3 regions of the Streptomyces sp. NPDC007162 genome follow, and region 1 is predicted to be linked to each of the others. Evidence: riboswitches for the same ligand, from Rfam matches in the RefSeq annotation. Region 1 holds a riboswitch; each other region holds the start of a gene.
What was found. Region 1 has a riboswitch for S-adenosylmethionine ahead of thrC (threonine synthase). Riboswitches for the same ligand answer to the same signal wherever they lie in the genome.
Positions count from the first base shown of each region.

Region 2: another riboswitch for S-adenosylmethionine. It lies ahead of ABZ646_RS11325 (aminotransferase class V-fold PLP-dependent enzyme); the one in region 1 lies ahead of thrC (threonine synthase).
Region 3: another riboswitch for S-adenosylmethionine. It lies ahead of ABZ646_RS25780 (amino acid ABC transporter permease); the one in region 1 lies ahead of thrC (threonine synthase).

Region 1 covers NZ_JBEYFC010000003.1:33,574-41,370, reverse strand. The annotation lists gene ABZ646_RS00820 (trehalose-6-phosphate synthase) at 1-374, opposite strand, end outside; gene ABZ646_RS00815 (glucosyl-3-phosphoglycerate synthase) at 458-1,402, opposite strand; SAM riboswitch class I at 1,560-1,706, shown strand; gene thrC (threonine synthase) at 1,725-3,008, shown strand; gene ABZ646_RS00805 (MoaD/ThiS family protein) at 3,057-3,332, shown strand; gene ABZ646_RS00800 (cold-shock protein) at 3,802-4,005, shown strand; gene groL (chaperonin GroEL) at 4,340-5,962, shown strand; gene ABZ646_RS00790 (alpha/beta hydrolase) at 6,164-6,949, opposite strand; gene ABZ646_RS00785 (NADH:flavin oxidoreductase) at 7,190-7,797, shown strand, end outside.
Region 2 covers NZ_JBEYFC010000068.1:14,419-22,215, reverse strand. The annotation lists gene trpD (anthranilate phosphoribosyltransferase) at 1-815, shown strand, start outside; SAM riboswitch class IV at 963-1,079, shown strand; gene ABZ646_RS11325 (aminotransferase class V-fold PLP-dependent enzyme) at 1,244-2,605, shown strand; gene ABZ646_RS11320 (Lrp/AsnC ligand binding domain-containing protein) at 2,646-2,927, opposite strand; gene ABZ646_RS11315 (rhomboid family intramembrane serine protease) at 2,924-3,667, opposite strand; gene ABZ646_RS11310 (hypothetical protein) at 3,821-4,060, shown strand; gene ABZ646_RS11305 (NYN domain-containing protein) at 4,100-5,443, shown strand; gene ABZ646_RS11300 (NlpC/P60 family protein) at 5,654-6,688, shown strand; gene ABZ646_RS11295 (NlpC/P60 family protein) at 7,126-7,797, shown strand, end outside.
Region 3 covers NZ_JBEYFC010000237.1:2,703-10,499, forward strand. The annotation lists partial or broken gene ABZ646_RS25745 (LLM class flavin-dependent oxidoreductase) at 1-14, opposite strand, end outside; gene ABZ646_RS25750 (NtaA/DmoA family FMN-dependent monooxygenase) at 95-1,468, opposite strand; gene ABZ646_RS25755 (LLM class flavin-dependent oxidoreductase) at 1,490-2,704, opposite strand; gene ABZ646_RS25760 (putative leader peptide) at 2,767-2,862, opposite strand; gene ABZ646_RS25765 (GNAT family N-acetyltransferase) at 2,907-3,653, opposite strand; gene ABZ646_RS25770 (transporter substrate-binding domain-containing protein) at 3,703-4,728, opposite strand; gene ABZ646_RS25775 (amino acid ABC transporter ATP-binding protein) at 4,794-5,582, opposite strand; gene ABZ646_RS25780 (amino acid ABC transporter permease) at 5,579-6,559, opposite strand; SAM riboswitch class IV at 6,939-7,050, opposite strand; gene ABZ646_RS25785 (glutathione S-transferase C-terminal domain-containing protein) at 7,128-7,797, opposite strand, start outside.

The DNA of each region.
Region 1 (7,797 bases):
TCGAAGACCGGTTCCAGCGGGGTCTGGTAGAGCATGTGGTGGACGAACCACAGCACCGAGTTCGCGATGCCGTTGTACGCGTCGGAGAACACGTCCGGGTCGATGTCGAGCATCCGGACCCGCTGGCCCCCGGTGTCCGCCGCCGGCAGCAGGCCGCCCCCGGCCCGCCGGACCGCCTCGCGGTCACCGTCGCTCAGCGCCGCGCACACCCACACCGCGTTCGCGTCCGGCCCGATGGCCGAGAGCCCCGAGACCAGCCCGCCGCCGCCCCGTTTGGCACGGAGCGCGCCGTCCTTGTCGTCAGGGCGAACCTCGTACGAAACCGGGCCGCGGTTCGACGCGACCAGCACCTCTGCACTGCCGGTGGAAGCCATGGGGGAAGCCATACGCCTCAACCTAGCCCGGCTCGTAAACGCTCAAACGTACGGCCACGCCCGACGCGCGAACGTGTACCAGGTCACGCCACCCGGCGCTCGGCGTACTCCGCGATCTCCACCATGGGCGGGCGTTCCTCCGTGTCCACGGAGTAGGTGCGGGGTTCGAAGCCGTCCTCGCCCCGTTCGAACTGGGTCAGGGACGGGCGGATCAGGTGGCCGCGGGCCAGCCGCAGCTGGGCCGTGCGGTAGATCGCGGCGGACATCCGGCCGAGGGCCTGGCCGTCCTGGTGGCGGTGCTTGCGCACCCCGACGTCCACCTGGGCGAGCGCGTCCAGGCCGACCAGGTGCAGGGCGTCCACCAGCATGCCCAGCTCCACGCCGTAGCCGACCGGGAAGGGGAGCTGTTCCAGCAGGGTGCGGCGGGCCGCGTACTCGCCGCCGAGCGGCTGCACGAACCCGGCCAGCTGCGGCCAGTGCATGTTCAGCAGGGGGCGGGCCATCAGCTCGGTGACCCGGCCGCCCTGGCCCGTCGCGCCGGCGAGCGGGCGGTCGTACATCGCCTTGACCAGGTGCACGTCCGGTTCGGTGAGCAGCGGGCCGACGATGCCGGTGACGAAGTCGGAGGAGAAGTCCTTCAGGTCGGCGTCGACGAAGCAGATGACGTCCCCGGTGGTGACGAGCAGCGAGCGCCACAGGACCTCGCCCTTGCCGGGGACGGCGGGGATGCGGGGGAGGATCGTGTCCCGGTGGACGACCCGGGCGCCCGCCGCCGCGGCCACCTCCGCCGTACGGTCGGTGGAGCCGGAGTCGACGACCACGATCTCGTCGACGAGCGGCGTCTGCCGCATCAGGTCGTGACGGATGACCGCGACGATGTCGCCGACCGTCTCCTCCTCGTTGAGCGCGGGCAGCACGACGGAGACGGACTGACCGGTGCGCTGCTTGGCGGCGAGTATCCGGTGCAGCGGACGGTCGGTCACGGACCAGGAGCGGGTGGCCAGCCAGCGCTCGACTTCTTCCAGCACAGTCAGCGGCTCCTCACTGTCACGGTCACACTGCGGGGTGTGATCCATCTCGCGGTACGGACGACTATCTCAACTGTCCTGGCCTTCGGTTACAGTCTTGAACAACGCGGGTGACCATCGCATGTCCTGGTGTCACCCTGCGTTGACAACCGAATACCGCTCATCCAGAGGGGCAGAGGGATACGGCCCGATGAAGCCCCGGCAACCCTCCAGCCGGTCTTTCCACGTCGTCGTGGTGAGGCTCCCGGCTAGGGAAGGTGCCAAATCCGTCTCACGGCGAGATGCGTCGTGAGGAAGATGAGGAGAAAGGGCCTCCCCTCACATGGCTGCGCAGACTGTTGCAACCGATTCCCCGAAGACGGTAGACCTCGGCCCCGCCACGGCGCTGTCCTGCCGGGAGTGCGGTCACCGCGTGCCGCTCGGCCCGGTGTTCGCCTGCGAGGAGTGTTTCGGCCCGCTGGAGATCGCGTACGACTTCTCGGCCTACGACACCGAGGAGCTCCGCAAGCGGATCGAGGCGGGACCCGCGAACATCTGGCGCTACGCGCCGCTGCTGCCCGTCCCCGCGGACGTGGCGACCAAGCCGAACATCAACCCGGGCTGGACCAAGCTCGTCCAGGCCGACAACCTGGCCAAGGAGCTCGGCGTCACCGGCGGGCTGTACGTGAAGGACGACTCGGGCAACCCGACGCACTCCTTCAAGGACCGGGTCGTCGCCCAGGCCGTCGAGGCCGCCCGCGCCTTCGGCTACACCACGCTCTCCTGCTCCTCCACCGGCAACCTGGCCGGCGCCGTCGGCGCGGCCGCGGCCCGGGCCGGCTTCCGCTCCTGCGTGTTCATCCCGCACGACCTGGAGCAGGGCAAGGTCGTCATGGCCGCGATCTACGGCGGCGAGCTCGTCGGCATCGAGGGCAACTACGACGACGTGAACCGTTTCTGCTCCGAGCTGATCGGCGACCCGGCCGGCGAGGGCTGGGGCTTCGTCAACGTCAACCTGCGGCCGTACTACGCCGAGGGCTCCAAGACCCTCGCGTACGAGATCTGCGAGCAGCTCGGCTGGCGGCTCCCGGACCAGCTGGTCGTCCCGATCGCGTCCGGCTCCCAGCTCACGAAGATCGACAAGGGGCTGCAGGAGCTGATCAGGCTCGGGCTCGTCGAGGACAGGCCGTACAAGATCTTCGGTGCGCAGGCGGAGGGCTGCTCGCCGGTGTCCACCGCGTACAAGGCGGGTCACGACGTGGTCCGGCCGCAGAAGCCGAACACCATCGCCAAGTCCCTCGCCATCGGCAACCCGGCGGACGGCCCGTACGTCCTCGACATCGCCCGGCGCACCGGCGGCGCGGTGGAGGACGTGACGGACGAGCAGGTCGTCGACGCCATCAAGCTGCTCGCGCGGACCGAGGGCATCTTCGCGGAGACCGCGGGCGGAGTGACGGTCGGAGTCACCAGGAAGCTCATCGAGAACGGGCTCATCGATCCGACGAAGTCGGTCGTCGTACTCAACACGGGTGACGGACTGAAGACGCTGGACGCGGTCGCGGGTACGGGACTCACCGCGACCATCCGCCCGAATCTCGAGTCTTTCCACGAGGCCGGGCTCGCCTGAGTCGATGGCAGAAAAAGCAGGGCGTTGCCCGGACCGGAGGTTTAAACAGTGAGCGTCACCGTTCGCATCCCCACCATCCTGCGTACCTACACCGGCGGCCGGGCCGAGGTCGCCGCGGAAGGCGCCAATCTCGGCGAGGTCATCGCGGACCTGGAAAAGAACCACACCGGGATCGCCGCCCGCGTTCTCGACGACCAGGGCAAGCTGCGCCGGTTCGTCAATGTGTACGTCAATGACGACGACGTGCGATTCGAGCAGGGTCTGGAGACGGTCACGCCGGACGGTGCCGGCGTCTCCATCATCCCGGCCGTCGCCGGCGGCTGAGCCGCTGACCTGCCTGACGTGATGGCCGAATGACCGAACATTACCTTCGGTAACAGACATCACCGATCGTGAATGGGATTGCCCCCTCCGCAAGAGAAGCGGAGGGGGCAATTCTGTGTGGTTGAGCGCGGTACAGTTGGGGAACACGGTCCCGATCACCGGGGCGCGGGCCCTGTTATTGGATACCGCGGGCCTGCCAAGAAGTAGCCAAAGTGTGTGGGTCATATGCGGCTTTCGTGGCTTTTATGGGGCCCGACTTGCCCTGAATTCAGCCGAATTCTCGCTACATTCCGGACCCTTCCCGCCCAGAATTCTCGTCCGATTGACCTGTTGCAGACGGCAGTTGGACAGATACATTCAGCCGCGGTCGACGCGTTCCGGCGCACGCCCCCAACCAATGGGGGGTGAGGTCTGACCCGGATCCGCGAAGTGTGGATCTGTGCAAGGGCCAGTAATAGGGGAGTTAGGCATGGCTCAGGGCACCGTCAAATGGTTCAACGCGGAGAAGGGGTACGGCTTCATCGCGGTCGACGGTGGTGCGGACGTGTTCGTCCACTACAGCGCGATCCAGATGGACGGCTACCGCACCCTGGAAGAGGGCCAGCGGGTCGAGTTCGAGATCTCGCAGGGTCAGAAGGGCCCGCAGGCCGACATGGTTCGCGTCACCGCCTGAAACGGCACACACGAGGAAGGGCCCGCTCCCGTCAGGGGGCGGGCCCTTCGCCGTGTCCCCCGGAGGGTCCCGCTCCGTGTCCCCGGGGGTTGCCGCGCGGGTGTTCGCGGGCGGCTGAGCGCGCCGCCCGATACCCGAGAGGCGCTTGCACTCGCCTAGGCCGAGTGCTAATCATTGCGTTAGCACTCTGAAGGTGAGAGTGACAAAGAAGGACCGGGTCGGTGAGGCCCGCAGGCCGGGTGGGGCAAAGGAACCCACGGGTCGGCGAGCCGTCCGTCGCGGGCGCGGGCGCGGTCCTGAAGACTCACCCCCAGTCCTGGAGGGACCACTTCACATGGCCAAGATCATCGCGTTCGACGAGGAGGCGCGGCGCGGCCTCGAGCGCGGCATGAACCAGCTCGCGGACGCCGTCAAGGTGACGCTCGGCCCCAAGGGCCGCAACGTCGTCCTCGAGAAGAAGTGGGGCGCCCCCACGATCACCAACGATGGTGTCTCCATCGCCAAGGAGATCGAGCTCGAGGACCCGTACGAGAAGATCGGCGCCGAGCTGGTCAAGGAAGTCGCCAAGAAGACGGACGACGTCGCCGGTGACGGTACGACCACCGCGACCGTTCTCGCCCAGGCCCTGGTCAAGGAGGGTCTGCGCAACGTAGCCGCCGGCGCCAACCCGATGGCCCTCAAGCGCGGTATCGAGAAGGCCGTCGAGGCCGTCTCCGGTGCCCTGCTCGAGCAGGCCAAGGATGTCGAGACCAAGGAGCAGATCGCCTCCACGGCCTCCATCTCCGCCGCCGACACCCAGATCGGCGAGCTCATCGCCGAGGCCATGGACAAGGTCGGCAAGGAAGGCGTCATCACCGTCGAGGAGTCCCAGACCTTCGGTCTGGAGCTGGAGCTCACCGAGGGTATGCGCTTCGACAAGGGCTACATCTCGGCGTACTTCGCCACCGACATGGAGCGTATGGAGGCGTCCCTCGACGACCCGTACATCCTGATCGCCAACTCCAAGATCGGCTCCGTCAAGGACCTGCTCCCGCTCCTGGAGAAGGTCATGCAGTCGGGCAAGCCGCTGCTGATCATCGCCGAGGACGTCGAGGGCGAGGCCCTGTCGACCCTGGTCGTCAACAAGATCCGCGGCACCTTCAAGTCCGTCGCCGTCAAGGCCCCGGGCTTCGGCGACCGCCGCAAGGCGATGCTGAACGACATCGCCATCCTCACCGGCGGCGAGGTCATCTCCGAGGAGGTCGGTCTCAAGCTCGAGAACACGACCCTCGACCTGCTGGGCCGCGCCCGCAAGGTCGTCATCACCAAGGACGAGACCACCATCGTCGACGGCGCCGGCTCCACCGAGCAGGTCCAGGGCCGGGTCAACCAGATCCGCGCCGAGATCGAGCAGTCCGACTCGGACTACGACCGCGAGAAGCTCCAGGAGCGCCTCGCGAAGCTCGCCGGTGGCGTCGCCGTCATCAAGGCCGGTGCCGCGACCGAGGTCGAGCTCAAGGAGCGCAAGCACCGCATCGAGGACGCCGTGCGCAACGCGAAGGCGGCCGTCGAGGAGGGCATCGTCGCCGGTGGTGGCGTGGCCCTGCTGCAGGCCTCCCAGGTCTTCGAGAAGCTGGAGCTGGAGGGTGACGAGGCGACCGGCGCGCAGGCCGTGAAGCTCGCCCTGGAGGCCCCGCTCAAGCAGATCGCCGTCAACGCCGGCCTCGAGGGCGGCGTCGTGGTGGAGAAGGTCCGCAACCTCACCCCGGGTCACGGCCTGAACGCCGCGACCGGTGAGTACGTCGACCTGGTCGCCGAGGGCATCATCGACCCGGCGAAGGTGACGCGTTCCGCCCTGCAGAACGCCGCCTCCATCGCCGCGCTGTTCCTCACCACCGAGGCCGTCATCGCCGACAAGCCGGAGAAGGCCGCCGCGGCCGCCCCGGGCGGCATGCCGGGCGGTGACATGGACTTCTGAGCCTGACGGCTCGGCGGTTCCCGCGCAGCACCGAGGGCGGCACCCCCTGTTCGGCAGGGGGTGCCGCCCTTCGCCGTACCCGGGTCCCACGCGGCCGGGCAGCCGCTGCCGCGGCGGGCGACACGGTGGGGGCGCCTCCCGGCCGGAGGCTGCGCGATGTCGGTGACCGGCGGCAATGCCGCAGGCGGGTCCCGACAGCCCCTAACGGGCGAGGAACGCGCCCAGCGTCGCGATGAGTTCGGCGGGCGCGTCCAGTGCGATCAGGTGTGCGGCGGTGGGGAACTCGACCAGGGTGGCGCCGGGTATCCCGGCGGCGTAACGGCGGGCGATGTCCTGGAAGTCGGTGACGTCGAGCTTGCCGATCCCCACCAGGGTGGGCACGCAGACGCCGGTGAGGTCGCCGGCCGTGGGCCCCTGGGAGTACTCGCCCACCACGTCCTGGTTCACCAGCGACGTGCGCAGCGGGCCGCGGAGCCGGTCGGCCAGTCCGTCGGCGACGTCGTCCCAGCCGCGGGCCGGTCCGCGCAGCCACATGTCCAGGTTCACGCGGACGGCCGTGTCCAGGTCGCCCGCGGCCAGCGCCGCCGTCTCGGCCTCGTCGTACGCGATCATCTCCGCGGACCAGTCGTACCCCGGCCACGGTGGGGCGAGCAGCGCCAGCGAGTGCACCCGGTCGGGGTGGGTGAGCGTGAAGTCCACGGCCACCCGGCCGCCCCAGGACGCGCCGACCAGCCGGACCCGGTCGAGGCCGAGGTGGTCCAGGAGGCGGCGCAGGTCGTCGCGCTCGCCGAACGGGCCGTCCGGCGGCGCGGACTCGCCGAAGCCGCGCAGGTCGTACCGGACGACCGTGTGCCGTTCGGCGAGGGCGGGCGCGACCGCGTCCCACATACGGTGGTCCGCCACACCGGCGTGCACGAGTACGACGGGCGGTCCGTCACCGGTGACGCAGTAGGAGAGGTGGCCGAGTTCGTCGGCGAGTGTCTGCATCCGCAGATGCTCGCAGCGCGCCGGTGCGGGCCGCCACCCGATAAGGGGCGGCCGCCCGGGTCCGTGGCGGGGGTCACACGGCTCTGCCTCCGGGAGCGGGAATGCGCGCGTCCGGACGGATCGTTGTGCACTGACGCGCACTCGATGCGTGTGCACATACCGCTCGGTCAAAGAAGCCGACGTATACGACCTCGGGCACCCGGCCCCGGGTACCCGTCCCACTCACGAGGAGCCCCCCACGTGACCGTCACCACGCCCCCCGCCTCCCGCGCGGCGGAGATCCTCTCCCGCCCCATCGTCCTGAACGGGCTCACGGTCCCCAACCGGATCGTGATGGCGCCCATGACCCGCATGTTCAGCCCCGGCGGCGTCCCCGGCGAGGACGTGGTCGGGTACTACTCCCGCCGGGCCGCCGCCGGTGTCGGACTGATCGTCACCGAGGGGACGTACGTCGGCCACGACTCGGCCGGGCAGAGCAGCCGTGTCCCGCGGTTCCACGGCGAGGAGCAGCTGGCGGGCTGGGCGAAGGTCGCCGAGGGCGTGCACGCGGCCGGCGGCACGATCGTCCCGCAGCTGTGGCACATCGGCATGGTCCGCAAGCAGGGCGAGCCGCCCTTCGCGGACGCTCCCGCCGTCGGCCCCTCCGGCATCCGCCTGGACGGCACCGAGGGCGAGGGCAAGGAGATGACCCGGCAGGACCTGGACGACGTGATCGCCGCGTTCGCCGAGGCCGCGGCTGCCGCCGAACGCATCGGCTTCGACGGGGTCGAGCTGCACGGCGCCCACGGCTACCTGCTCGACCAGTTCCTGTGGGCGGGCACCAACCGCCGTGCCGACGCGTACGGCGG
Region 2 (7,797 bases), on a different contig from region 1:
AGGTGCCGGGCCGCACCGTCGACATCGTCGGGACCGGCGGTGACGGCGCGAAGACGGTGAACATCTCCACGATGTCCGCGCTGGTGGTGGCCGGCACGGGCGCGAAGGTCGTCAAGCACGGCAACCGGGCGGCCTCCTCCGCCTCCGGTGCCTCGGACGTCCTGGAGAAGCTGGGCGTCAACCTCGACCTGACCCCGCAGCGGGTCGCCGAGGTCGCCGAGGAGGCCGGTATCACCTTCTGCTTCGCCGTCAGGTTCCACCCGGCTCTCAGGTACGTGGGCGCGGCCCGCGGCCAGTTGGGCATCCGCACGGTCTTCAACATCCTCGGCCCGCTGACCAACCCGGCGCGGGTCCGGGCCCAGGCGGTCGGCGTCGCGGATCCCCGCATGGCCCCCGTGGTCGCGGGCGTCTTCGCGGAACGCGGCAACTCCTCCCTGGTGTTCCGTGGCGACGACGGCCTCGACGAGCTGACGACGACCGCCACGTCCCGGGTCTGGACCGTCCGCGACGGCAAGGTCACGGAGGAGACCTTCGACCCCCGTGACGTCGGTATCGACCTGGTCCCCGTGGAGGCGCTGCGGGGCGGCGACCCGTCGTACAACGCGGAGGTCGCCCGCCGCCTCCTGGACGGCGAGACGGGCCCGGTACGGGACGCGGTGCTGCTCAACTCGGCGGCGGCGCTGGTGGCCCTGGACCCGGGCCCGGGAACGCTGGCCGAACAGCTCTCGGCGGGCATGTCCAGGGCCGCGGAGTCGATCGACTCGGGCGCGGCCAAGCGGGCCCTGGAACGCTGGGCGGCGGCGACGCACAAGTAGGGGCGGCGCGGAGTCCGGCACCGCCGGGCTCCGCCGTCGTGGCTGACCGCCGTCGCGGTAGGTCGCGGTAGGAAAGAGGGAACCGCTCCGTCCCGTCATCCGGACAGGAGTTGCGCGTCCGCGATCAGTTCACCTACGTTTTTCCCAGGTCATGAGTGACAGTCATGAGGCCCCGGCCGACTGTCCGGCAACCCTCCGTCCGTGGCGGGGTGCCCCGGGTGAGGACCAGGCCGTGGGCAGCGAGGTCCACGGCAAGCGCGGACCCCTCGTACACCAGGGGTCCTGGTCGTCGAGGAGCCTTCCGTGAGCAAGCGAATGCGATAGGGCCGCAGAGCCCCGCCTCCGCATCCCCCTTTCTTCCTTCCTGCCGTCGCTCGAGCGCGTCCGCTCGCACGGCGGATTCCAGCTGCGCTCACGGGAGTTCACCCATGTCTGTCTCCACCACTGCCTCCGCCCGTACCGTTTGTGCCCCGTTGTCCGTTCTGGGACGGGACGTCACCGTTCCGCTCGTCACCGGCGGCGAGGTCGGTTACGCCGCGCTCGACTACGCGGCCAGCGCCCCCGCCCTCCAGCGGGTCTGGGACGACGTGGCGGCGTACGCGCCCTACTACGGCAGCGTCCACCGCGGCGCCGGATACCTCTCCCAGCTGTCCACGGACCTCTTCGAGAACGCCCGGAAGACCGTCGCCGAGTTCCTCGACTGCCGCCCCGACGACCAGCTGGTCTTCACCCGCTCGACCACGGACTCCCTGAACCTCCTGGCCCGTGCCCTCCCCGCCGACTGCCAGGTCTTCGTCTTCGAGACCGAGCACCACGCCTCCCTGCTGCCCTGGCGGGACGCCCGGGTCAGCTACCTCGACGCCCCCCGCACCCCGCAGCAGGCCGTGGCCACCCTGGAGCAGGCGCTCGCCGACCGTGACCCGTACGGCCCGGCCCTGGTCTGCGTCACCGGCGCCTCCAACGTCACGGGCGAACTGTGGCCGGTGCGCGAGCTGGCCGCCGCCGCGCACGCGCACGGCGCCCGGATCGTCCTGGACGCCGCCCAGCTCGCCCCGCACCACCCGGTCTCGGTCCGCGACCTCGACGTCGACTGGGTCGCCTTCTCCGGCCACAAGCTGTACGCCCCCTTCGGCTCGGGCGTCCTGGCCGGCCGCGCCGACTGGCTCCGGACCGCCGAGCCGTACCTCGCGGGCGGCGGCGCCAGCCGCAAGGTGACCCGGCACGAGGACGGGTCGGTGGCCGTGCAGTGGCACGAGAGCGCCGCGCGGCACGAGGCGGGGTCGCCCAACGTCATCGGCGCCTACTCCATCGCCTCCGCCTGCAGGGCTCTGACCGAGGCGGGCTGGGACACCCTGGTCGCCCGCGAACAGCACCTGATCGCCGAGGTCCGCGCGGGCCTCGCCGAGGTGCCCGAGGTCAGGGTGCTCTCCCTCTTCGGCGACGACGCCCCGCGCGTCGGCGTGATCAGTTTCGTGGTGGAGGGCTGGAACAGCTCCCACTTCGCCGCCGCCCTCTCCGCCGAGTACGGCATCGGCGTCCGCGACGGCCTCTTCTGCGCCCACCCCCTGGTCAGGACCCTGCTGGGTTCCGATCCCCAGACCCAGGGCGAGTGCGGGGCACCGGAGGCGGCACCGGGCGAGAAGTCGCTGAACGCGATCCGGGTGAGCTTCGGCGCGGGAACGCCGGACGAGCACGTCGAGCGCTTCGTGAACGCCGTGAAGCGACTGGTCACCGACGGCGCCCAGTGGACCTACCGCACGGAGGACGGCCGCTGCGTCCCGGCGGTGTGATCAGCGCCCCTACGGGGCGCGTCGCAGCCGGCGGCGCCTGCTAGCTGTCCAGGCCGATCGCGAACGCCGCCTCCAGGTCGTGCTGCGAATACGTGCGGAACGCGACGTGCGTGTCCGTGGCCTCCACGCCCTGGATCTTGCTGATCCGGCCCGGGATGACCTCGGCCAGGTCCTCGTGCTGCTGCACCCGGACCATGGCGATCAGGTCGTACGTACCGGTGACGGAGAAGACCTCGCTGACGCTCTCCAGCGCGGCGATCTGTTCCGCGATCTCGGGGATCCGGTCCACGCTGGTCTTGATGAGGACGATCGCGGTGATCACGGCTGGTTCTCTCCCTCGGGAGCCGGAGCTGGGGCGGTCCTCACTTTAGTCGTACGGCGATACCTCACCCAGGCGTAGCCGAAGCCGAGGCCGAAGCCGACCAGGTGGGCGAGGTAGGCCACGCCGGGGCCGGAGGGGGCCCGGTCCAGCGCCAGCCACTGCAGGGCGGCCCAGAACGGCAGCACCACCCAGGCCGGGAACCGCAGCGGCAGGAAGAAGAGGAAGGGCAGGAGACTGGTCACGCGGGCGCTGGGGAACAGGTAGAGGAATGCCCCGAGGACCGCCGAGATCGCCCCGGACGCCCCCACCAGGGACTGCTGGGACGAGGCGTTGGCCGCCGCGTAGCCGAGCAGCGCGAGGTAGCCGCAGCCGAGGTAGAAGAGGGTGAACTCCACCCGGCCCATCCGTTCCTCGGTCATCGCCCCGAAGACGAAGAGGAAGAGCATGTTGCCGAGCAGGTGCACCCAGCTGCCGTGGATGAACAGTGCCGTGGCCGGGGTGAGCACCTCGCCGACCGGACCGTCGAACAGATCGGCCGGAACCACCCCCCACCCCCGGAAGTACGCCCGCTGCGCCGCCGCAAGGGCCTCCCCGGTGCCGTAGGAGGTGGTGAGGCCGGAGGCGGGCCCGAGAACGAAGATCAGGCAGCACACGGCGATCAGGGCGTACGTCATGGGCGCGGATGTCCCCCGCAGGCCCCGCAGGGTCCGGGCGGCCGTCGTGTTCCAGTTGCCGATCATGGACATAGAGCATGGCGTAACGGGACGCAACCACGCAGATCGCCTCGCCGCCGTGGACAGGGCGGCGTCCGGTACCCGCCAGGCCGTAGGGTTACGAGCCACACGCGTCGGGACGGCGCGTCACGGACACTAGAAGGAAGCGAACAAGCCACGATGACGGTTCCCCTGCCGACCGCCTCCACGCGGTGGCGCTGCACCCTCTGCGGCAATCTCACGCGCTTCGACGTGACCCGCTCGTCGAAGGTCGTCGAGTACGTGCACCTGGACCTGGCCGGTGAGCCCAGCGTCGAGGAGCGCGAGGTGGTCAGTGAGACCATCGAGTCGGTGCGCTGCCGCTGGTGCAACGCGGTGGACCAGGTGGAACTCGTGGACAGGCCGGGCGCCGACTCCTGAGACCGGGAGCGGCACCGCACAGGTGATGGGGTGTGACGGATGGTGGAGACCACAGGCGGGGGGCCGGGCGACGGCACCGCCGAGGTGCTTGACCGTCCGTTGCCCGACGGCGTGCGACGGCGTGTCGTGCAGATCGTCTCGGACGGGTTCGGCGGACTGACCGTCGGCGAACTGCCCGCGCAGCTGCGGCAGTATGCCCGGTTCGCTCCCAATCGCCGGGCCAAGTTCGCCGGCAACGCCATGGCGGCCGCGCTGGAGACGGACCCCCTCTTCCGGCAGCGGATCGGGGAGAAGCTGAGAGAGGCCCAGCCGGAACTGGCCGGCGCCCTGGACTCCGGCTCCCCGCCCCCGGCCGCGGACCCGCTCGATGTGGCGGCCGCGGCCTACGTACTGCGCCCGACCGACTGGGTGAAGCTCGTGACGGCGGCAGGCGAGGAGGCCCAGCGGGCGGACGCCGAGCGGGCCGGCGAGGAGAGCCGGGCCGAGCTGGAGCGGCTGCGCGAGGACCTGGACCGGGCCCGGGAGCTGACGCGTACCGAGACGGACCGGCTGCGTGCCGAACTGGACGCGGCGAAGAAGGAAGCCGAATCGCTTCACCGCAAGCTGCGCGCGGCCGTCAGCGACGTCAGGCGCGGCGAGGCCGCCCTGCGCAAGGTGCAGGGCGAGCTGGAGACGGTGCGGGCCGAGGGGCAGAGCCAGGTGTCCGTCGCCGAGAGCGAGAGCCGGCGGCTCAAGGCGCGGCTCGGCGAGGTCGAGGCCGCCCTGGAGGCGAGCCGCCGGGCCGCCCGTGAGGGGCGCAGCGTCGAGGACATGAGAGTGCGGCTGCTGCTCGACACCGTGCTGGAGGCGGCCCAGGGTCTGCGCCGCGAACTGGCGCTGCCACCGGTGTCGGTGCGCCCCGCCGAGACGGTGGACGCGGTCGAACCGGGCCGGATGACCCCGAAGGACATCGCGGCGCGCGCCCTGTCCGAGCACGACCCGGCCATTCTCAACCAGTTGCTCGCCCTGCCGCAGGCGCACCTGGTCGTCGACGGCTACAACGTCACCAAGACCGGTTATCCGCAGATGCCGCTGGAGAAGCAGCGGCTGCGGCTGCTCGGCCAGCTCTCCCAGCTCGCCGCGCAGACCGGCGCCGAGGTCACCTGTGTCTTCGACGGCGCCGAACTGGCCGCGCCGGTGCTGCTCGCCCCGCCGCGCGGGGTCCGGGTGCTCTTCTCGAAGCCCGGTGTCACCGCGGACGAGCTGATCCGCCAGCTGGTGCGCGCCGAGCCGCCGGGCCGCCCGGTGATCGTCGCCTCGACCGACCGCGAGGTCGCCGACGGGGTGGCGAAGGCGGGTGCCCGGCCGGTGGCTTCTGCGATGCTTCTGAAGCGACTGTCCTGAAAGTTCAACATGCATATTCAATGCCCGAATTGACCGAACCGTCACGCAACGTAGTGTCAATCGGGCATCACGGCAGGTTAGTTATGTGCAAAGAGTGCGTTGCGTGACCAGATTTTTGGCTCCTGGGTTTGAACTGATCACAGGAGGGTCACTAGGGTCTGGGCTCGAACCTCCACACGGGTGATCACTCAAACGAAGGAGCCCGTCTCCGTGGCGTCCCATCGTCGACCCAAGCAGCCGAGCCGTGCACGCGTGACCGTGCTCACCACCGCAGCCGCGGCGGCCGTAGTCCTCAGTGCCAACGCCGCCAACGCGGCGCCCAGCGGGAAGCTGAGCAAGGACGAGGTCAAGGCGAAGGTCGACAAGCTGTACGAGGAGGCCGAGCAGGCCACCGAGAAGCTGGACGGCGCCAAGGACAAGCAGCAGAAGCTGCAGAAGGAGATCTCCACGATCCAGGACAACGTGGCTCGTGGCCAGGAGGATCTCAACAAGCTGCGGGACAGCCTCGGTTCGCTGGCCACCGCGCAGTACCGCTCCGGCGGCATAGACCCCTCCGTCCAGCTCTTCCTCTCGTCGAACCCGGACGACTACCTCGACAAGGCCTCCACGCTCGACCAGTTGAGCAGTCAGCAGGTCGAGGCCCTGAAGAAGATCCAGGACAAACAGCGCGAACTCGCCCAGGAGCGGGCGGAGGCCTCGGACAAGCTCAAGGACCTCTCCGCCACCCGCGCCGAGCTGGCCAAGCAGAAGACGGCCGTCCAGGGCAAGCTCGCCGACGCGCAGAAGCTGCTCAACACCCTGACGGCCAAGGAGAAGGCCGCGCTCGACAAGGAGCAGGCGCAGGCCGCCAGCCGAGCCACCACCCGGGTGGACCTCGGCAACACCGGCTCCGCCTCCGGCCGGGCCGCCGCCGCCTTCGCCGCCGCCCAGTCCGTGATCGGCTCGCCCTACGTCTACGGCGCGTCCGGCCCGTCCTCCTTCGACTGCTCGGGCCTGACCTCCTGGGCCTACGCCCAGGCCGGCGTCACCATCCCGCGCACCTCCGAGGCGCAGGCCAACGCCGGCACCCGCATCTACAGCCAGAGCGACCTCAAGGTCGGCGACCTGGTCATCTTCTTCGGCGACTACCACCACGTCGGTCTGTACGCGGGCAACGGCCAGGTGCTGCACGCCCCGCACACGGGTGCCGTCGTCCGCTACGAGGCGATGAGCGACATGACCTTCGAGTTCGGCGTCCGGATCTGACCACCCCATCCGGTCATCGCGACACCCGTACGGCCGAAGATCAACTCGCTGCGGCGCCCGAACGGGCGAATCCTGTCAGCGTGATGTGACCCCCGCCCCGCCCTGACCTGCGTCAGAGGCGGGGCTTCTCGTTGTGCCCCGTGGCGGGTCTTTGGCCGTGGTGTCCCGGCGCGGCTAGCATCGCCGCGTCCGAAGACGGAAATCGTCGGACCTACCGCCGGACGGGCGGAATGTCAGGCCTGTGGAGGCTGCGCGAGACCGACCCGCGAGGGTGGGGCCGCGGGCCCGTGAAGCAGGAACCCGCGGTGGTGCCGCCGAGCGGCACGGACCGGAATTCCCCGCCCGCCCGGGCGGGGGAGGGCGTCAGTGCCGGCGCGTTCCCCCCGGAACCGGGGAAGACCGTCGGCCTCCGACGATCGGAAGGAGTGCGGGCTCCCTTGGGGTCTCATCGCCGTCTCGCACCGTCCGGGTTCAACCGGGGCGCCGGTGCCGCCCTCTGTGCGCTGTCGGCCGCGGCCGCCGCCCTCGGCGCGGTACCCGCGAGCGCCGCACCGCGGACCGACACCCGGGCCGAGGTGGACCGTCTGTACCAGCAGGCCGAGGAGGCGACCCAGGCCTACGACAAGGCCGCCGAACAGGCCGGCGCGCTGCGCCGGGAGGTGAACGACTCCCAGGACCGGATCGCCCGCCAGCAGCAGCGCATCAACACCATGCGGGAGGCGCTCGGTTCGCTGGCCGGCGCCCAGTACCGCTCCGGGGGCATCGACCCCACCGTGGCCCTGCTGTTCTCCGACGACCCCGAGGAGTACCTCGACCGGGCGTCCCTCCTCGACCGGATCGACGTCCGCCGGGCCGGGCAGCTCGGCGAGCTCCAGTCGGCGATGCGCGAACTCGCCCAGGAGCGCGCTCAGGCCGCCGGGAAACTCGCCGAACTGGAGCGCAGCCGCCGCGCGGTCGCCTCCCACAAGTCCGTCGTGGAGCGCAAGCTCGCCCAGGCCCGCACCCTGCTCAACGCGCTGCCCGGCGAGGACCGGGCCGCCTTCGAGCACGCCTCCCGCGGTGACGCCCGCGCCGACCTGCCCGACCTGACCGGCGCGGTCCCCCCGGAC
Region 3 (7,797 bases), on a different contig from region 1:
TCGTCCACCGCCTCCCGGAACCGGTCGTGGGTCGGCTTCCGGATGCCGGTGACCGGGTCCGGGCGGTGCGCGAGCAGGGTGATCGCGAGGAACCTTACGACGCGGCCCGTTCGGTCCGCTTCTCGTCCGGGTGCGCGAGGCCGAGGTGGTCGCGCAGGGTGGTGCCCTGGTACTCGGCGCGGTACACGCCCTGCTCCTGGAGGAGCGGGACCACCGTGTCGGCGAAGCCGTCGAGGCCGCCGGGGGTGATGTGCGGGACCAGGATGAAGCCGTCGGAGACGTCCGCCTGCACGAAGTCGTTGATCGTGCGGGCGACCGTGGCCGGGGAGCCGACGAAGGTCTGCCGGTTGCCGGTGTTGATCACCAGGTCGCGGATGGACCACTTGTTGGCCTCGGCGAGCTCCCGCCACTCACGGGCGATGGCGATCGGGTCGCGGTACATCCGGACCTGCGCGCGGCCCCGCGAGATGTGCTCCTCGCTCACCAGCGGGTCGACGTCGGGCAGCGGCCCCTCCGGGTCGTACGACGACAGGTCCCGGTTCCAGACGAACTCGAGGTGCTTGAGGGCCGTCGCCCCGCTGACCTGCTGCCGGCGCACCTGGTGGGCGATCTCCTCCGCCTCCTCGTCGGTGTCGCCGAGGACGAAGCTGGCGGCGGGCAGGATCAGCAGGTCGCCGGGGTTCCGGCCGTACTTGGCGAGGCGGGACTTGACGTCGGTGTAGAAGGCCTGCCCGGCTTCGAGGGTGGCGTACCGGCTGAAGATCGCGTCGGCGCCGGACGCGGCGAACTCGCGGCCCTCGTCGGACTCGCCGGCCTGGAAGATCACCGGGCGGCCCTGCGGGGAGCGCGGCACGTTGAACTGGCCGTGGATGTCGAACTGCGGGCCCTGGTGGGCGAAGGAGCCGGCCTTGGCGTCGCTGAGGAAGGCGCCGGTGGCCTGGTCGGCGAGGATCTCGTCGCCGCGCCAGGAGTCGAAGAGCTCGTTCGCGGTGGCGAGGAACTCCTTGGCGCGGGAGTAGCGCTCGTCCTGCGGCAGGAAGCCGCCGCGGCGGAAGTTCTCACCGGTGAAGGCGTCCCAGGAGGTGACCACGTTCCAGGCGGCCCGGCCGCCGGAGAGGTGGTCGAGGCTGGCGAACTGGCGGGCCACCTCGTAGGGCTCGTTGAAGGTGGAGTTGATGGTGCCGGTCAGGCCCAGGTGCTCGGTGACGGCGGCCAGCGCGGCGAGGATCGTGAAGGTGTCGGGGCGGCCGACGACGTCCAGGTCGTATATCTTGCCGCCCTGTTCGCGCAGGCGCAGACCCTCCGCGAGGAACAGGAAGTCGAACTTGGCTCGTTCGGCGGTCCTCGCGAAGTGCGCGAAGGAGCTGAACTCGATGTGGCTGCCGGCGGCCGGGTCGCTCCACACCGTGGTGTTGTTGACCCCGGGGAAGTGGGCGGCCAGGTGGATCTGCTTCAGCGGCTTGCTCATGAGGGGTGCGGTCCTTCCGGCTCAGGCGGTGGCAGCGGCGTAGCGGTTGGCGGGGCGGGCGAGCCCGAGCAGGCCGCGCAGGGTGTCGGCCTCGTAGGCGGTGCGGAAGCGGCCGCGGCGCTGGAGTTCGGGGACCAGGTCCTGGGTGATGCGCGGCAGGTCGTGGCCGAGGACGGCGGGGCGGAGCCGGAAGCCGGTGAGGCCCGCGGCGGCGAACTCCTCCAGGAGGTCGGCGAGTTCGGCCGCCGTCCCGGTGAAGATCCGCGCGTCGCTGGTGTACGCGCCGCCGTCGAGGGCGTCGAGGCGGTCCTTGCGGGCGGCGGCCGCGGCCGCGTCGTCGTCCAGGAAGACGACGAGGTCACCGAAGACGTGCACGGTGTCGGCGGCCCGGCCGGCGGCCTCCTGCTCGGCGCGGATCTCGGCGAGGACGGCGCGGGCGCCGGCGGCGTCGCGCGGGGTGGTGTAGCCGACGTCGGCCTGGCGGGCGATCAGCCGGTAGGGCACGGTCTGGTGGCCGAGGGCGGTGACCAGCGGCTGGCCCTGGGGCGGGCGCGGGGTGATGGAGGGACCCTTGACGCTGAACTTCCCGCCCTCGAAGTCGATGTAGTGCAGCTTGTCCCGGTCGATGAAGCGGCCGGTGGCGGCGTCCCGGATCTCGGCGTCGTCCTCCCAGCTGTCCCAGAGGCGGCGCACCACCTCGACGTGGTCGGCGGCCTCGTCGAAGTGTTCGGCGAGCCGCTCCTGACCGGCCGGGGAGGCCGGTTCCGCCGGGTCGAGGGGCGGGAAGGTACGGCGGCCGAAGTGGTCCGCCTCGTTCGGGCGGGCGGAGATCTGCACCCGCAGCCCCGCGCGGCCGGTGCTGACGTAGTCGAGGGTGGCGATCGCCTTGGAGATGTGGAACGGCTCGGTGTGGGTGGTGACGACCGTCGGTACCAGGCCGATGTGCCGGCTGAGCGGAGCGATCCGGGAGGCGATGAGCACGGCGTCGAGGCGGCCGCGGACCTGGTCGGTGCGACCGTCCGGCTCGCCGTGGTGGGAGGACTGCAGGCCCAGACCGTCCTCGATGGTGACGAAGTCGATGAGACCGCGCTCGGCCTCGGCGACCAGGTCGGCCCAGTATCCGGCGGTGAACAGCTCACGGGGGCGGGCGACCGGCTCGCGCCAGGAGGCGGGGTGCCAGCCGGTGCCGTCGAGGGCGACGGCGAGGTGCAGGTGGGAAGCGGGATTCGAGGACACAGTGGTGCCTTCCTGAGGTCCGTAAGAGGGCGCGCCGGACGGAGCGGCGCGGCGGAGGAAAGTCAGGAGCAACAGAGCGCGCCGGCCACGCGCAGCAGGTCGATGTGCGGCCGGGCGTGCAGGACGGTACGGCGACTGGGACTGACGACACGTGTCATGTCCCGCACCTCCTCGCCCTGTTTCGCGTGCATCTCGTCGTGACTCACAACAGCGGGACGTCCGCGCATGTTCCCGGGCTGCGCAGCAGCAGGGTGCGGCCGCGCAGGCGCTCGGTGAAGCCGATCGACTCGTAGAGCCGGATGGCCGTCGCGTTGTCCGGGGCCGCGTGCAGGAACGGGGTCTCGCCGCGCTCCCGGATGCCCGCGGCGACCGCGCGGACCAGCCGGGTGGCCAGGCCCCGGCCCCGGTGGTCCGGGTCGGTGCAGACGGCGCTGATCTCGGTCCATCCGGGCAGCCGCAGCCTCTCCCCCGCCATGGCGATCAGCCGGCCCCGGTGCCGGATGCCGAGGTAGCGGCCCATCCGGACGGTCCGGGTGCAGAACGGGCCGGGCTCGGTGCGAGCGACCAGGTCCAGCATCTCGGGCACGTCGTGCGGTCCGAGCCGTACCGCCTCCGGGTCGGGCTCGGCCCGCAGCGCGGTGTCCACGAACTGGACGCCCAGCCCGCCGCCGACCACCTCCCAGCCGGGCGGTGCCTGCTCGACCGGCTTGATCTTCACGGTCGTTCCGGGGCCGACGAGCGTGAGCAGGTCGGCCCAGGCGGCCGGGTCGGCGGCGTCGGCGAGGGCCGCGTAGGCGTAGACGTCGTCGGGGTAGCGGGCGGCTGCGCCGACCCTCACCGCGAGGTGGGCGTGCGGGCCGGTGAGAGCGGACCAGACGGCGTTGTCGAGCGGTGTGGTGTCGGGCACGAGGGGGACTGAGCCTCCGTGGAGGTCGGTCTGGGCGGTCACGGAGGCGGAGTCCTTCCCGGTGAGCGGACGGGCGTGCTGGTGCGGGCGGTCACGAGTTGTCGAGCGGCAGTCCGGGCGGGTTGACCTCGGACTTGGCGACGGCCTCGTCGGAGAGGTTGTAGGCCTTGAGCCACTGGGCGTACTGGCCGTGCTCGATCAGGTAGTTGATGGCGTCCGCGAGGGGCTTGGCGAGGCCGCTGTCCTTCTTCGCGGTGGCCGCGATCAGGCCCTGGAGGCCGGCGCCGGCGCCCGAGTACGTACCCGCGGTGCGGGTGGCGTCGGGCGTGTTCGCCGTCTGCTTGTTGTGGTAGGCGAAGCCGGGGTTGGGCCCGAAGGAGGCGTCGATCTTCCCGCTGTTCAGCGCCAGGAAGGTGCTGGTGCTGTCCTGGAAGTACTTGACGGTGAGCTTCTTGCCCTCCTTGGCCAGCTTCGCCTGCCACTCCAGGAGGATCTTCTCCTGGTTGGTGCCGGAGCCGACGGCGATCGTCCTGCCGGCGAGGTTCTCGTAGTTGCCGTCGAAGTTCCAGGTGCTCTTCTTCGGCACGATGAAGGCGAGGTTGTCCTGCCGGTAGGAGGCGAACTCGTACTTCTTCTTGCGTTCCTCGGTGTCGGTGATGTTGGAGAGGGCCACGTCGACCTTGCCGCTGTCGATGCCGACGAACATGTTCTCCCAGGTGAAGTTCTTGATCTCCGGCTGGAGCCCGAAGACCGCGGCGACCAGGCGGCCGAGGTCGGGTTCGGAGCCGGTGAGGGTCTTCTGGTCGCTGCCGACGTACGCCAGCGGCGGGAACCCGGCGGGCAGGGCGCCCTCGCCGATCACGAGCCTGCCGCTCTTGCGGACGGCCGCGGGCAGTTCCGCGCTGATGGACCTGACCTCGGCGACCTTGATGGTGGTCTGGGTGGCGGCGCCGTTGGAGACCCGTCCGACGACGACCTCCCCGGCCTTGGCGCCGTCGGTGGTGGTGGCCGCGTCGCTGTCGCCCCCGCAGGCGGCGAGCCCGGTGGCGAGGGAGGCGACGGCGGTGGCCGCGGTGATGCCTCTGATCAGGCTGCGTCGGGTGAAGTGGGTAGACATGGCCGTTCCTTGTCGGTGCCGGTGATGAGGGTGAGGGCGTGGGGGGAGGTCTGGGGTGCGGCGGTTCAGAGGACCTTGCTGAGGAAGTCCCTGGTCCGCTCGTGCCGCGGCTTGTCGAGGACCTCGGAGGGCGGGCCCTGCTCGACGATCCTGCCGCCGTCGATGAAGACCACCCGGTCGGCGATCTCGCGGGCGAAGCCGATCTCGTGGGTGACGATGACGAGGGTGGTGCCGCTCGTGGCCAGGTCCTTGATGACGGAGAGGACCTCCCCCACCAGCTCGGGGTCGAGGGCGGAGGTGGGCTCGTCGAAGAGGATGACGCCGGGGCGCAGGGCGAGGGCGCGGGCGATGGCGACGCGCTGCTGCTGCCCGCCGGACAGCTGCCGCGGGTAGGCGCCGACGCGTTCGCCGAGGCCGACGCGTTCGAGCAGTTCCTTGGCCAGTGCCTGCGCCTCGGGCTTGGTCAGCTTCCCGGTGGCGACGGGGGCGGCGGCCACGTTGTCCAGCACGGTCAGGTGCGGGAAGAGGTTGAAGTTCTGGAAGACGAAGCCGATCCGGCCGCGCTGGGCGAGGATGGCGCGCTCGCTCAGCTCCTTGAGTCTCTCGCCCTGCCGTTTCACCCCGATCAGTTCGTCGTTGATGCTGACGTAGCCGATCTCGGGCTTCTCCAGGTGGTTGATGACCCTGAGGAGCGTGGACTTGCCGGAGCCGGACGGGCCGAGGATGACGGTGACCTCGCCGGGGCGGATGGTCAGGTCGACGCCGTCGAGGACGCGGTGGGCGCCGTACCACTTGTGGACGTCGTGGATCTCCAGGGCGGCGGGGGCCGTCTGAAGGGTGTCGGTGATGCTCATACGGCGGCCTCCCGGCGGATGCGGGCGCGCAGGTCGGTGAGGCCGTCCCGCAGTCTCTGCAAGGGGGTCGGCGGCAGGGAGCGGGTGGCGCCCCGGGCGTAGTACCGCTCGACGTAGAACTGGATCACGGAGACGACGCTGGTGAGGATCAGGTACCAGACGGTGACCACCAGCAGCAGCGGCACGATGTCGCCGGGGTAGGTGGAGCCCATGCTCTGCGCGGTGCCGAAGAGGTCGAGCAGCGAGACGTAGAAGACCAGCGAGGTGCTCTTGATGAGACCGATGAGCTGGTTGACGTAGTTCGGGATGATCGACCTGAGCGCCTGCGGGAAGACGATTCTCCGGAACTGGTAGCCCTTGGGCAGTCCCAGCGCGGCGGCCGCCTCGTGCTGGCCCTGGTCCACCGAGAGGATGCCGCCGCGGACCACCTCGGCCGCGTAGGCCGCCTCGTTGAGGCTGAGGCCGATGACGGCGATGACCATGTCGGTGGCGAGCTTGGACTCGTCGAAGGAGAAGAAGGCCGGCCCGAAGGGGACGCCGACGCTCAACGTCTTGTACAGGGCGCTGAAGTTGTACAGGAAGAGCAGGACGACGATGAGCGGTATGGAGCGCAGCGCCCACACGTAGGTCCAGCTGACCGCGCGCAGCACCGGGCTCTTCGAGAGCCGGGCCAGGGCCAGCAGGATGCCTCCGAGGAGACCCAGCACCGCGCTGTAGGCGGTGACTTCGAGGGTGATGACCAGCCCGTCGAGAATGGTCGGCCGCAGGAACCAGTATCCCCAACGGTCCCACTGGTAGAAGGGGTTGATCACCAGTCCGTGGACGAACTGGGCGACCAGGACCAGGACGACGGCGGTGGCGATCCACCGTCCTGGCCTGCGCAGCGGGAGAACGCGCTGCGCTGTGAGCGGTTCTGACGGTTCGTCGGCGGCGGACGGCACCTCGGGGGCGAGGGTGGCGCCTGGGGGTTCACTCATGGCGGGCTCCGGCGGAGTCGGACACCCCGGATCCCACGGCCGGGCACGCGGCACCGCGCCGTGTTCGGGCACGGCACGGGGCGCGGGGGCGCGCGGGACACGGAGGCTGGGCGGACGGCGTCACACCGGACGGCCGGTGCTTTCGTCAGGAACGCTGCGGCACGAAGCTGCGGGACTGGGCTGAACCTGGTCAGACCCGGCAGCGGGCACAGCCCGGTGCGGTACACGCGCTACACAGGGCGCTGTTGACACGGAGCAGGTCGACGGCACGGTCGGCGACGAGCGGGCTCGGGTACGGCTGTACGCAGCCCTGAGCGCGGCGCGGGGCCGTGCTGGAAGCTGCGTACATGTCCGTCACCTGTCGCTTGGTGGCCCGTGGGCCGCGCGCTTACCGAACGTCGTCATTCGGTCGGGTCGTCACCTGGGGCACCCCACCGCGGTGCGAGGGTTGCCGGTCAGCCAGCCAGGGCTTGATGCTGACGCTCTTGACCGTTCTGGTCCGCAAGTTAGGCAGCCGCCCGAACAATTGTCAACGCCTGTCCAGTTGGCGGAACGGTTCGGGCCGCTCTCACCTGCGGGAAGCGTCTGCCGCATGCCCGGCCCAGTCCAGGATCTGGACGGCCGCGCCGGCGGCTTCCAGGCCCTGGCAACGGCCGTGGTGTCGGCGGGCGATGCCGTCGAGGTCGAGGTGGGCGCCGAAGGCCGGGTGCGCGGCAAGCCGCCGCGCACAGGCCCACAGCACCGGGTGGTCGGCGATGCGGTGCACGGCGGAGGCGTCCAGGTGGTTGCGGTGCACGGTGTCGAGTTGCACCAGGGTCACCCACAACTCGACGTCGGCAGCGGTCAGTCGACCACCGACCAGGAACTCGACTCCGGTCAGCCGCTGTTCCAGCTCGCCCAGTGCGGCGAGCAGGGTCCGCAGCGCCCGCGGGTCGCCGCCCTCCCGCCCGGCGCGCTGCGCGGCCTGCTCGACGTCCTCGGCGCACAACCGCTCGACGGCCTCGATCTCGGCCTCGGCACCGCTCGGGTACAGGCGCGTGACACCGTCACCGAAGTGGCGGTCGAGGTCGCGCAGGATGTCCCGGCTGTGGGTGGAGACGATCCGGCCCGACCAGTCGTCGCTCAGCACCGGCGCCAGGGCCGGTCCCGAGTAACGGTGGGCGCTGGTCTCGTAGAGCGGGCGCAGTGCCGTGTGGCTGCCGTCGGGACAGTCCGGTACCGCGGGCAGGAAGGTGACC